2 regions of the Staphylococcus chromogenes genome follow, and region 1 is predicted to be linked to the other one. Evidence: riboswitches for the same ligand, from Rfam matches in the RefSeq annotation. Region 1 holds a riboswitch; the other holds the start of a gene.
What was found. Region 1 has a riboswitch for lysine ahead of PYW36_RS05165 (amino acid permease). Riboswitches for the same ligand answer to the same signal wherever they lie in the genome.
Positions count from the first base shown of each region.

Region 2: linked by a shared signal. The riboswitch ahead of PYW36_RS06460 (aspartate-semialdehyde dehydrogenase) and the one ahead of PYW36_RS05165 (amino acid permease) in region 1 are both predicted to bind lysine.

Region 1 covers NZ_CP118953.1:1,056,027-1,060,942, reverse strand. The annotation lists gene PYW36_RS05165 (amino acid permease) at 1-1,255, opposite strand, end outside; lysine riboswitch at 1,362-1,536, opposite strand; gene thrS (threonine--tRNA ligase) at 1,588-3,525, opposite strand; gene dnaI (primosomal protein DnaI) at 3,829-4,752, opposite strand; gene PYW36_RS05150 (replicative helicase loading/DNA remodeling protein DnaB) at 4,749-4,916, opposite strand, start outside.
Region 2 covers NZ_CP118953.1:1,307,962-1,312,877, forward strand. The annotation lists gene dapD (2,3,4,5-tetrahydropyridine-2,6-dicarboxylate N-acetyltransferase) at 113-832, opposite strand; gene dapB (4-hydroxy-tetrahydrodipicolinate reductase) at 850-1,572, opposite strand; gene dapA (4-hydroxy-tetrahydrodipicolinate synthase) at 1,569-2,447, opposite strand; gene PYW36_RS06460 (aspartate-semialdehyde dehydrogenase) at 2,469-3,452, opposite strand; lysine riboswitch at 3,571-3,747, opposite strand; gene PYW36_RS06465 (ABC-F family ATP-binding cassette domain-containing protein) at 3,909-4,916, opposite strand, start outside.

The sequences.
Region 1 (4,916 bases):
GTTTTGCTTTATAAACCAATTTGTCTTTATCATAGTTTTGAGCATCAAAGGCTTTTCTAAAGCGGTAATGACTGATTGCAATCCCTACCCAAGCGATAAATCCTGTTAAGCCACTTGCTGCAACAATATACTCGTAAGCATTACCGCTCACTTGTTGCACAATAAAAATAATTATGACGATAGCAGCCGTTGCAATCATAGAAATAATTGGCGTTCCATTTTTGTTCGTATTACCAAAAATTCTCGCCGCTAAGCCATCTTTACTCATGGAATATAACATTCTCGTACTTGCATACATCCCAGAATTTCCAGCAGATAATACAGAAGTTAATATAACCGCGTTCATAAATGAGGCCGCAAAAGCCAAACCAGCATTTTTAAATACTAATGTAAATGGAGATGTCGCAATATCATCTCCGCCACCCATTAATGCTGGACTATCATAAGGAATCAACATTCCAATAATGAAAATGGCAAAAATATAAAATAGTAAGATACGCCAAAACACTTGTTTAATCGCTTTAGGGACTGCACGTTGCGGGTTTTCAGATTCACCTGCTGTGATACCCACAAGTTCTGTTCCTTGGAATGAGAAACCTGCAATAAGGAAGACACCAAAAATAGCGAGTAAACTACTCCCTATATTATCGCCTAAAATAGGGGCATCTCCTTTTGTGAAAGTATCAAATCCTACAGCTGAACCACCCATAATTCCGAGTATTGTTAAAAGACCTACAATGATAAAAATAATGACAGTTGCTACTTTTATGAAGGCAAACCAATATTCACTTTCACCGTATACTTTTACAGATAAGGCGTTCAAACTAAAAATGATGACCATAAATAGGCAACTCCATGCCCATGCAGGTAAAAACTGTAAAGGCGCCCAATATTGGATGACTTGTGCAGCAATGGTCACGTCAGCAGCTACAGTAATCACCCAATTGAACCAATAGTTCCAACCAAGCGCAAACCCTAATGAGGGATCCACAAAACGTGTCGCATATGTACTAAAAGAACCTGAAACTGGAAGGTACGTTGCCATTTCACCTAATGAAGTCATTAAGAAAAATACCATAATACCAATAATGGCATAGCCTAATAATGCCCCCAATGGGCCTGCATCACCAATGGCACCCCCAGATGTCATAAACAAACCTGTGCCAATCGCCCCTCCTATCGCAATCATTGATATATGACGATCTTTAAGTTGTCTTTGGACTGTGTTTTCTTTTTCCGAATGAACCTGACTCATATCATTATCCTTTCCCTTTTACCTAGAGGTAGGTGTTACAATTTAAGTCATTACTCTCTTAAAAAAACAAAGGTTACATTGAGAATGCAACCTTTGTTTCATGTATAACATAGATAGCACACCACTATTGTGACAGTCTAGCTTCTGTTCGAATACTAGCCCAGCAAAAGATGTTGATGGTTCACCTTTCACTTCGGCGTCTTTACCTTTTATTTGTGCAACATATGTCCCATTCGACTTCTGACAAACGACTTTTTAAAGACGCAACCTCTAACTAAATTCATATTCATTTATTAATAACTACTATAACTTAATCACAAAAGATTGACAAGTTATCTATGTTTTTTCAAGCGAATTTCGTCTACTAAATTCCAAATAAAATCATCTTTTTCAACTGTTTCTTGATCTTGAGAACCATATTTACGAACGTTCACTTCATTATTTTCTACTTCTTTATCACCAACAACAAGTTGGTAAGGAATTTTCTTCATTTGAGCTTCACGAATTTTGTATCCCATCTTTTCATTACGATCATCAATATTCACACGAACACCTTGGGATTTAAGTTCATCTTGAATTTGTTTCGCATAATCATAATGTAGGTCCACATTAACAGGAATGATTTCAACTTGTTGAGGAGCTAACCATGTAGGGAAAGCGCCTTTTGTTTCTTCAGTTAAGAAGGCAACGAAACGTTCCATTGTCGAAACGACGCCACGATGAATAACGACTGGACGATGTTGTTCACCATCTTGACCAATGTAAGATAAATCAAATCGCTCCGGTAATAAAAAGTCAAGTTGAGCCGTAGATAAGGTTTCTTCTTTACCCATTGCTGTCTTCACTTGTACGTCGAGTTTTGGACCATAAAACGCAGCTTCACCTGTTTCTTCTTCATAACTTAAACCTAATTCGTCTACAGCTTCTTTTAACATCGCTTCTGCTTTGTTCCACATGTCATCATCATCAAAATATTTCTCTTTATCTTCAGGATCACGATAGCTTAAACGGAAGCGGTAATCTTCAAACCCGAAATCTTTGTATACATCGATAATCATGTTTACAACACGTTTAAATTCATCTTTAATTTGATCTGGACGAACAAAAATGTGAGCATCATTTAAAGTCATTCCACGCACACGTTGTAACCCTGATACAGCCCCACTCGCTTCATAGCGGTGCATTGTACCTAGTTCAGCGATACGAATTGGAAGTTCACGATAAGAATGTGGCTTATTTGCATATATCATCATATGATGTGGGCAATTCATTGGACGAAGCACCATTGCTTCATCTTCATCTAATTGCATGACAGGGAACATATCATCTTGGTAATGATCCCAATGTCCAGATGTTTTATATAAATTTACATTTGCCATGACAGGTGTATATACATGATCATAACCGAGACTCACTTCTTTATCGACGATATAGCGTTCAATTTCTCGTCGAATTGTCGCGCCATTTGGTAACCAAAGCGGTAAGCCTGCCCCTACTAATTGATTGTTCGTAAAGAGTTCTAAATCCTTACCAATACGTCTATGGTCACGTTCTTTACGTTCTTCTAACATTTTAAGATGTGCTTTTAAGTCTTTTTTATCAAAAAATGCTGTACCATAGATACGCTGTAACATTTTATTATTACTGTCACCACGCCAATACGCCCCTGCTGTAGATAGCAATTTAAATTCTTTAATTTTAGACGTAGATGGCACATGCACGCCACGACATAAATCAGTGAATTCTCCTTGTGAGTATAGCGTTACACTTTCATCTTCAGGAATCGCATCAATCAATTCGAGTTTATATGGATCTTCACTAAAAAATGATTTCGCCTCTTCACGTGAAACCACACGACGTTCGATGGGATGATTTTCATTAACAATTTGTTTCATTGTTTTTTCTATTTTTTCAAAGTCATCACTCGACACTTTTTCTTCCATATCAAAATCGTAGTAAAAACCACCATCAATAACTGGGCCTACGCCAAATTTTACATCACCATATAAGCGTTTGATGGCCTGTGCCATTAAATGTGCTGTTGAGTGACGTAATACCTCTAGTGCTTCGTCGCTCCCTGGTGTAATAATTTCAATGTCGCCATTTTCTTCTAGTGGACGTGTTAAATCTACTAATTGTTGATTGAATTTACCTGCTACTGCTTTTTTACGTAAACCAGGACTGATAGATTGTGCGATTTCTTCAGTAGTTATTCCCTTTTCAAAACTTTTTTCATTTCCATCTGGAAAGCGTATACTTATCTCAGCCATATGCATCCTCCTTAAATTAAATAACGACTAAAAACAAAAAGACCTCATCCCAGAACAGGGACGAGGTCAATCGTGGTACCACCCTAGAAAAGTATGTTAAATAAACATACAAACTCTACATAAGATAACGGTCTTGAGCCGTGCACTCATTACAAGTGCCAAAATAGAGGGAGTAATAAAATACACTAAAAACTACACTCTCACCAACGGTAGCTCTCTGGATAATAGGAGGTATTTTATCGAATCCTCATACTTTTAGTCGTTCATTTAGTTAATTACATTATAACGCTTTTCTTAAAAATATCAACGCTTTCTATAATTTTCTCCTTCGAGTCGATAGGGTTGAGCGAGCGTTTTAACCCGTTCCATGATTCGCGCAGCTTTTGTCATTTCTGTCCCCCCACGCGTTACAGACAAATGGTGTTCAAGTTCATCGAGATTTAAATTCGAGCTAAAAAATGTGGGTAATTCTTGTATCATACGATAATGTAAAATAGGTCCAAGCACCTCATCTCTAACCCATGGAGAAATTTCTTCAGCTCCAATATCATCTAAAAATAATACCCTTGCTTCTCGAACTTCTTTAACTCTTCGGTCAGTTGAACCATCTTTAAAGCCATTTTTAAGTGTACGTATAAATTCTGGAACATATATGATAGTGGAAGGCACACGGTTGCTTTTTAATTCATTGGCAATCGCTCCTAAAATGAAGGATTTGCCCGTTCCGAATTCACCATAAAGATATAATCCTTTTGTGGGTTGTTTTGCGATAATCTGATCAATCATCTCGTCTAATTGCATTGCCAATTCTAGGCGATTCCGACGATTCATATATATGTCTTTGATTTTGGCGTTCAATGTATCTGGATGCATATGAAATGAAGTAATCATATTACTATAAAACTTAGCTTCATCATGTTTGATTTTACATGGACACGGAATATATTTGATTTTAATTCGCTCGTTTTCAATATAGAGTTCGGGGATATGACCCTTAACAAAATTAGGACAGTTTTCATAAGTATGATGATCGTCATAGTTTTTTTGTTGATCTTTATATTCTTGTAAAATATTCAAATCTTCATCAATCATACGATTTGTTAATTCACTTTGATGTGCCTCTAAAAATTTTTTGACATCTGGATCTTGTAACACGTCGCGTTTGATTTTAGCGATTCTTTTTTCAAATGCTTCATTTGAACCAATAATGCTCCCAAACGATTTCATTCTTTCTCACCTGCCCGCTTTTTATTTTTTAGTTTATTTAGAAATGCATCTTTATCTTTTTGTAAACTTTCTTGATCCTCATCCTGTAATTTAAATTCGTCTGGATGTGTGAGCCAACGAGGCGTTTTTTCTTTTGACTGTAATTGTTCTTGAGGACGTTGTGA
Region 2 (4,916 bases), 250 kb from region 1:
TACTCATCCCCATCAATGTGCTTTATCTTATTCTATTTACCACTTTTCTTATCACTCACTTCATACATATCTGAAGTAAGTAGAACCTTGGAATGGTTTTCTTTGTTTCGCTTTAGTCATCTAATTTTCGCAATGCAGATACAATCTCACGTTTTGAGTCGGCAACTTCGTGAGTTTGTTTAATCACTTTAGCAGGAGTTCCCGCTACAACGGCTCCAGCAGGTACGTCTTGTGTAACAATAGCACCGGCTGCTACAATAGCACCTTCACCTACACGAACACCTTCTAAAATCACCGCATTCGCACCAATTAATACGTTATCTTCTATCACTACAGGTTCAGCACTTGGTGGTTCAATAACTCCAGCTAACACTGCGCCCGCACCAACGTGCACATTTTTACCAGTAGTGGCACGACCCCCAAGTGTGGCATTCATATCTACCATAGTACCTTCGCCAACCACTGCACCAATATTGACAGTTGCGCCCATCATAATGACAGCACCATCGCCAATCACAGCATGTTCACGAATAAAAGCACCCGGTTCAATGCGTGCATTAGTATTTGTTAAATCTTTTAAGGGGATAGCTGAATTTCTGCGATCCATTTCGATTTCTAGATCTTCGATGAGCATATGATTTTGTTCATAAAATGTTTTCCAGTCATCCGCTTCACAAAAAATGACTTTAGAGTTTTCCGAACCAAAAATATTGAATTGGTCTGGAAAAGTGATTTCACTAAATTCACCGTTAATGTAAACTTTTATCGGCGTCGACTTTTTAGCATCACTAATATATTGAATGATTTCTTCAGCTGTGAAATTTTTTACCATATTTTGATTCTCTCCCTTTATAAGTTATCAAATGTATAATACCCATTTTCTTTATGAATTAATTGTGTTGCCGCTTCTAGCGCTCCATTTGCAAATATATCTTTCGATTGCGCCCGATGCGTTAATGTAATGGTTTCGTCAATTCCAGCAAATAATACATCGTGTTCGCCAACGATTGTGCCTCCACGAATGGCATGAACACCTATTTCATCAGCATCACGTTTTTCTTGCTTTTCATCACGGTGATAGACAGGATAGCTTTTTTCACGTAATGATTTAATGACATCATATAATTTCACAAGCGTTCCACTCGGGGCATCAACTTTCTTATTATGATGTGCTTCCGTCAGCTCAATATCATAATCTTTAAGAAGGGGGACAGCCACTTCTAAAAGTTTTGTAAGAACATGAACGCCATAACTCATATTTGCGCTAAAAAAGACAGGCATCCGTTCACTTAGTTGTTGTAATTTGTCAGTAATTTGTTCTTTTTCACCAGTAGTCGCAATCACTAGAGGTAATTGGAAATTATCTTCTAACACTGGTAACAATAAGTCTGGATGCGAGAAATCAATAGCGACATCCGCCGAGTCTACTTCACTAATTTTAGTGAAAATAGGGTAGGGAAGGTCTTGGTTTTGTTGGCGCGCAATCACACCGACGATTTCGTGTCCTTTTTCTTCTGCTAATCGTGCAACACGTTGGTTCATTGCACCATAACCTATGAGTAAAATTTTCAAGATTGAACACCTACTTTGAATTGTTGATAAGCTTCTTTTAATTGTTGCTGTTCTGACTCATTTAATGGAACTAGAGGTAAGCGCAATTCATATTTGCCAAATCCTTCAAGTGAGGCTAAATATTTAATAGGTATTGGATTAATATCGATAGCCAATGCCTCTAAAAGTTCTGAGATAGGACGGAAACGAGATTCACGTTGATTAGCATTTGTATAGATCTCTTGAAATGCTTTTGGAATGACGTTTGCTACGACGGAAATAACGCCGTGACCTCCTTGTGCATAATAATTAACAATGTTATCGTCATTGCCACTATAAAGTGCAAATGTATTCGTATCGATTTTACTTTGAATTTCAGCCAAGTAGTCAAAATCGTTTGTTGCATCTTTAAGTGCGACAATATAAGGATTTTTACTCAAATGAACTAGCGTCTCGACTTCGATCGTTGAGTTTGTTCGAGAAGGGACATTATACAAAATTACTGGTAATTCTACCGCATTAGCAATCGATTCAAAATGCGCAATTAAGCCACGTTGACTTGTTTTCAAATAATAAGGGGTAATGAGCATTATTGCGTCAGCTCCGAGCGCTTTTGCGCGTAAAGATGCTTGTATTGACTTGTCAGTATTATTTGTGCCAGTGCCTACAATAATTGGCACACGTGATGCGTTAGTTTCTATCACTGTTTTCAAAATTTGATCTTTTTCATCATCAGTCAGTGTTGGATTTTCAGCCGTTGTGCCATTCACCACAATGGATTGTATGTCATTATCTATTAAAAAGTTTACTTGATTTTTAATCGCTTCATAATCCACTTTACCATTTGAAAAAGGGGTAATTAATGCCACGCCCGTTCCTTCAAAAATATGTGTCATAATATCCGACTCCCTTCAAAATTACGCTCTAAGTTTTAATACTTGTTCTAACACTTGTACAGCGTTTAGAGCTGCACCTTTTAATAGATTGTCTGACGTGCACCAAATATGAAATGTATTTTCTAAAGAGTCATCTTTACGTATACGCCCCACAAACACTTCATCTTTGCCAGTAGAGTGAATCGCTAATGGATACCCATTGCTTGATGGATCATCCACTAAAACCACGCGATCGTCTTTTTCAAACAAGTCGCGAATTTGGTCTACTGTCGTAGGTTGATCTAGCGTTACATTAATATGCACACTATGACTATCTTGAACAGGGACGCGAACGCAAGTTGCTGTCACTTTTAAATCAGGTGAGTTTAAAATTTTACGTGTTTCATCAATCATTTTTTGTTCTTCTTTAGTGTAGTCATTTTCTAAAAAAACATCGATGTGAGGTAACACATTATTATAAATTGGATGTGGGTATGCTTTAGGTTCAGCGCCATGTGCGCCATCTTCTAAATCTTTCTTTCCTTGCATTCCTGAACCTGATACCGCTTGATACGTTGTATAAGCGACCCGTTTTAAACCGAATGTATCTTGAAGGGGTTTTAATGGCACGACTGATTGTATTGTTGAACAATTAGGGTTGGCAATGATACCACGTTTAAACGTCGGCTCATTGACTTCAGGAACAATGAGGTCAATATCTTTAGTCATTCGCCATTGACTTGAGTTATCAATCACAAGCGCACCATGTTTTTCAAAAAGAGGGGCGAATTTTTCACTTGTACCACCACCAGCGCTCATTAACACGTAATCAAATTCGCCGTCAGTCGCTTCTTCTGTCAATTCTTGAACAGTGTAGGTTTTACCTTTAAAAGACACTTGTTGACCTGCTGAACGTTTTGAAGAAAATAAAATCAATTCATCAAAAGGGATTTCTTTACGTTCAATTGTTTCTAATATTTTTGTTCCAACTAATCCTGTTGCACCTACAACTGCTAATTTTGTCATATCATTCACTCCATTTAATTTAATGTTTAATTGATGAGAAACATGTCACTCATGCATGATTGATACTCTTGAATATACAAAAAAACAAGTTCGGTGTGCGAACTTGTTAGTCTTTATATACAAGTGATGCACTCCATTATCCGCAAATAATGACAGATTCTCAGCTCTTAACCATAGAATCCAACAAACAGTCCCTGCAAATTCTGTTTATTTCGGCATCTCACCCTTTCGACATATCTTGCTTGCAGACAAAAACGATATGGCTACTCATGATTAATGCGCCTCATCAATAATGATTTAATTGTTATGAGTCTCATTATACATAGCGCAACTCTTCATGTAAACAGAAAAGGGGGATTTTTTGAAATTTACTGAAAATTGAAAGGTAAAAAAATGTTATCCCATACGAAAGTACGAGATAACATTTTTCTCTTAACCATTAAATTCATAATGGGGTTATTTTGTTTTTAATAAGCCTTTTTCTTCTAAATAACGTTCATATGAAATTTCTTTTGACAGTCCGCCTTTTTCATCTAAATCTATCACTCGATTTGCAATCGTATTTATAAACTCAAAATCATGTGAAGTAAAGATGATGGAACCTTTGAAAGATTTTAATCCTTCATTGACTGAAGTAATACTTTCTAAATCTAAATGGTTCGTCGGCTCATCTAATAATAAGACATTTGCACTTGAAAGCATCATTTTACTTAACATACAACGTACTTTTTCTCCACCTGAAAGTACACTTGCTTTTTTCTTAACTTCTTCGCCACTAAATAACATACGGCCTAGGAAACCACGTAAAAATGTTTCCGTTTGCTCATCCTCAGGTGCATATTGACGTAACCATTCAACTAAGTCCATATTTACATTATCAAAGTATTCAGAGTTATCTTTAGGGAAGTAACTTTGTGATGTTGTTACACCCCATTTAACAGAACCTTCATCTGGTTCCATTTCACCGGCTAAAATTTTAAGAAGTGTTGTTTTAGCAATCTCACTTTGACCCATTAATACGGCTTTATCATTTGGATTCATTGTAAATGATATATTATCTAACACTTTTTCTCCATCAATTGTTTTTGAGACATTTTGAACAAATAATAAATCATTTCCAATTTCACGTTCAGGTGTGAATTTCACGAATGGATAGCGACGAGATGAAGGTTGAATATCATCAAGTTCTATTTTTTCTAATTGTTTTTTACGACTAGTTGCTTGTTTAGATTTTGAAGCATTTGCTGAAAATCGCGCAATGAAGTCTTGCAATTCTTTAATTTTTTCTTCTTTTTTCTTATTTTGTTCTTGAGCCATTTTTTGAGCCAACTGACTTGATTGATACCAAAAATCATAGTTACCGACATAAATTTTTATTTTGCCAAAATCTAAGTCTGCAATATGCGTACATACATTGTTTAAGAAATGTCGGTCATGCGAAACAACAATAACTGTATTCTCAAA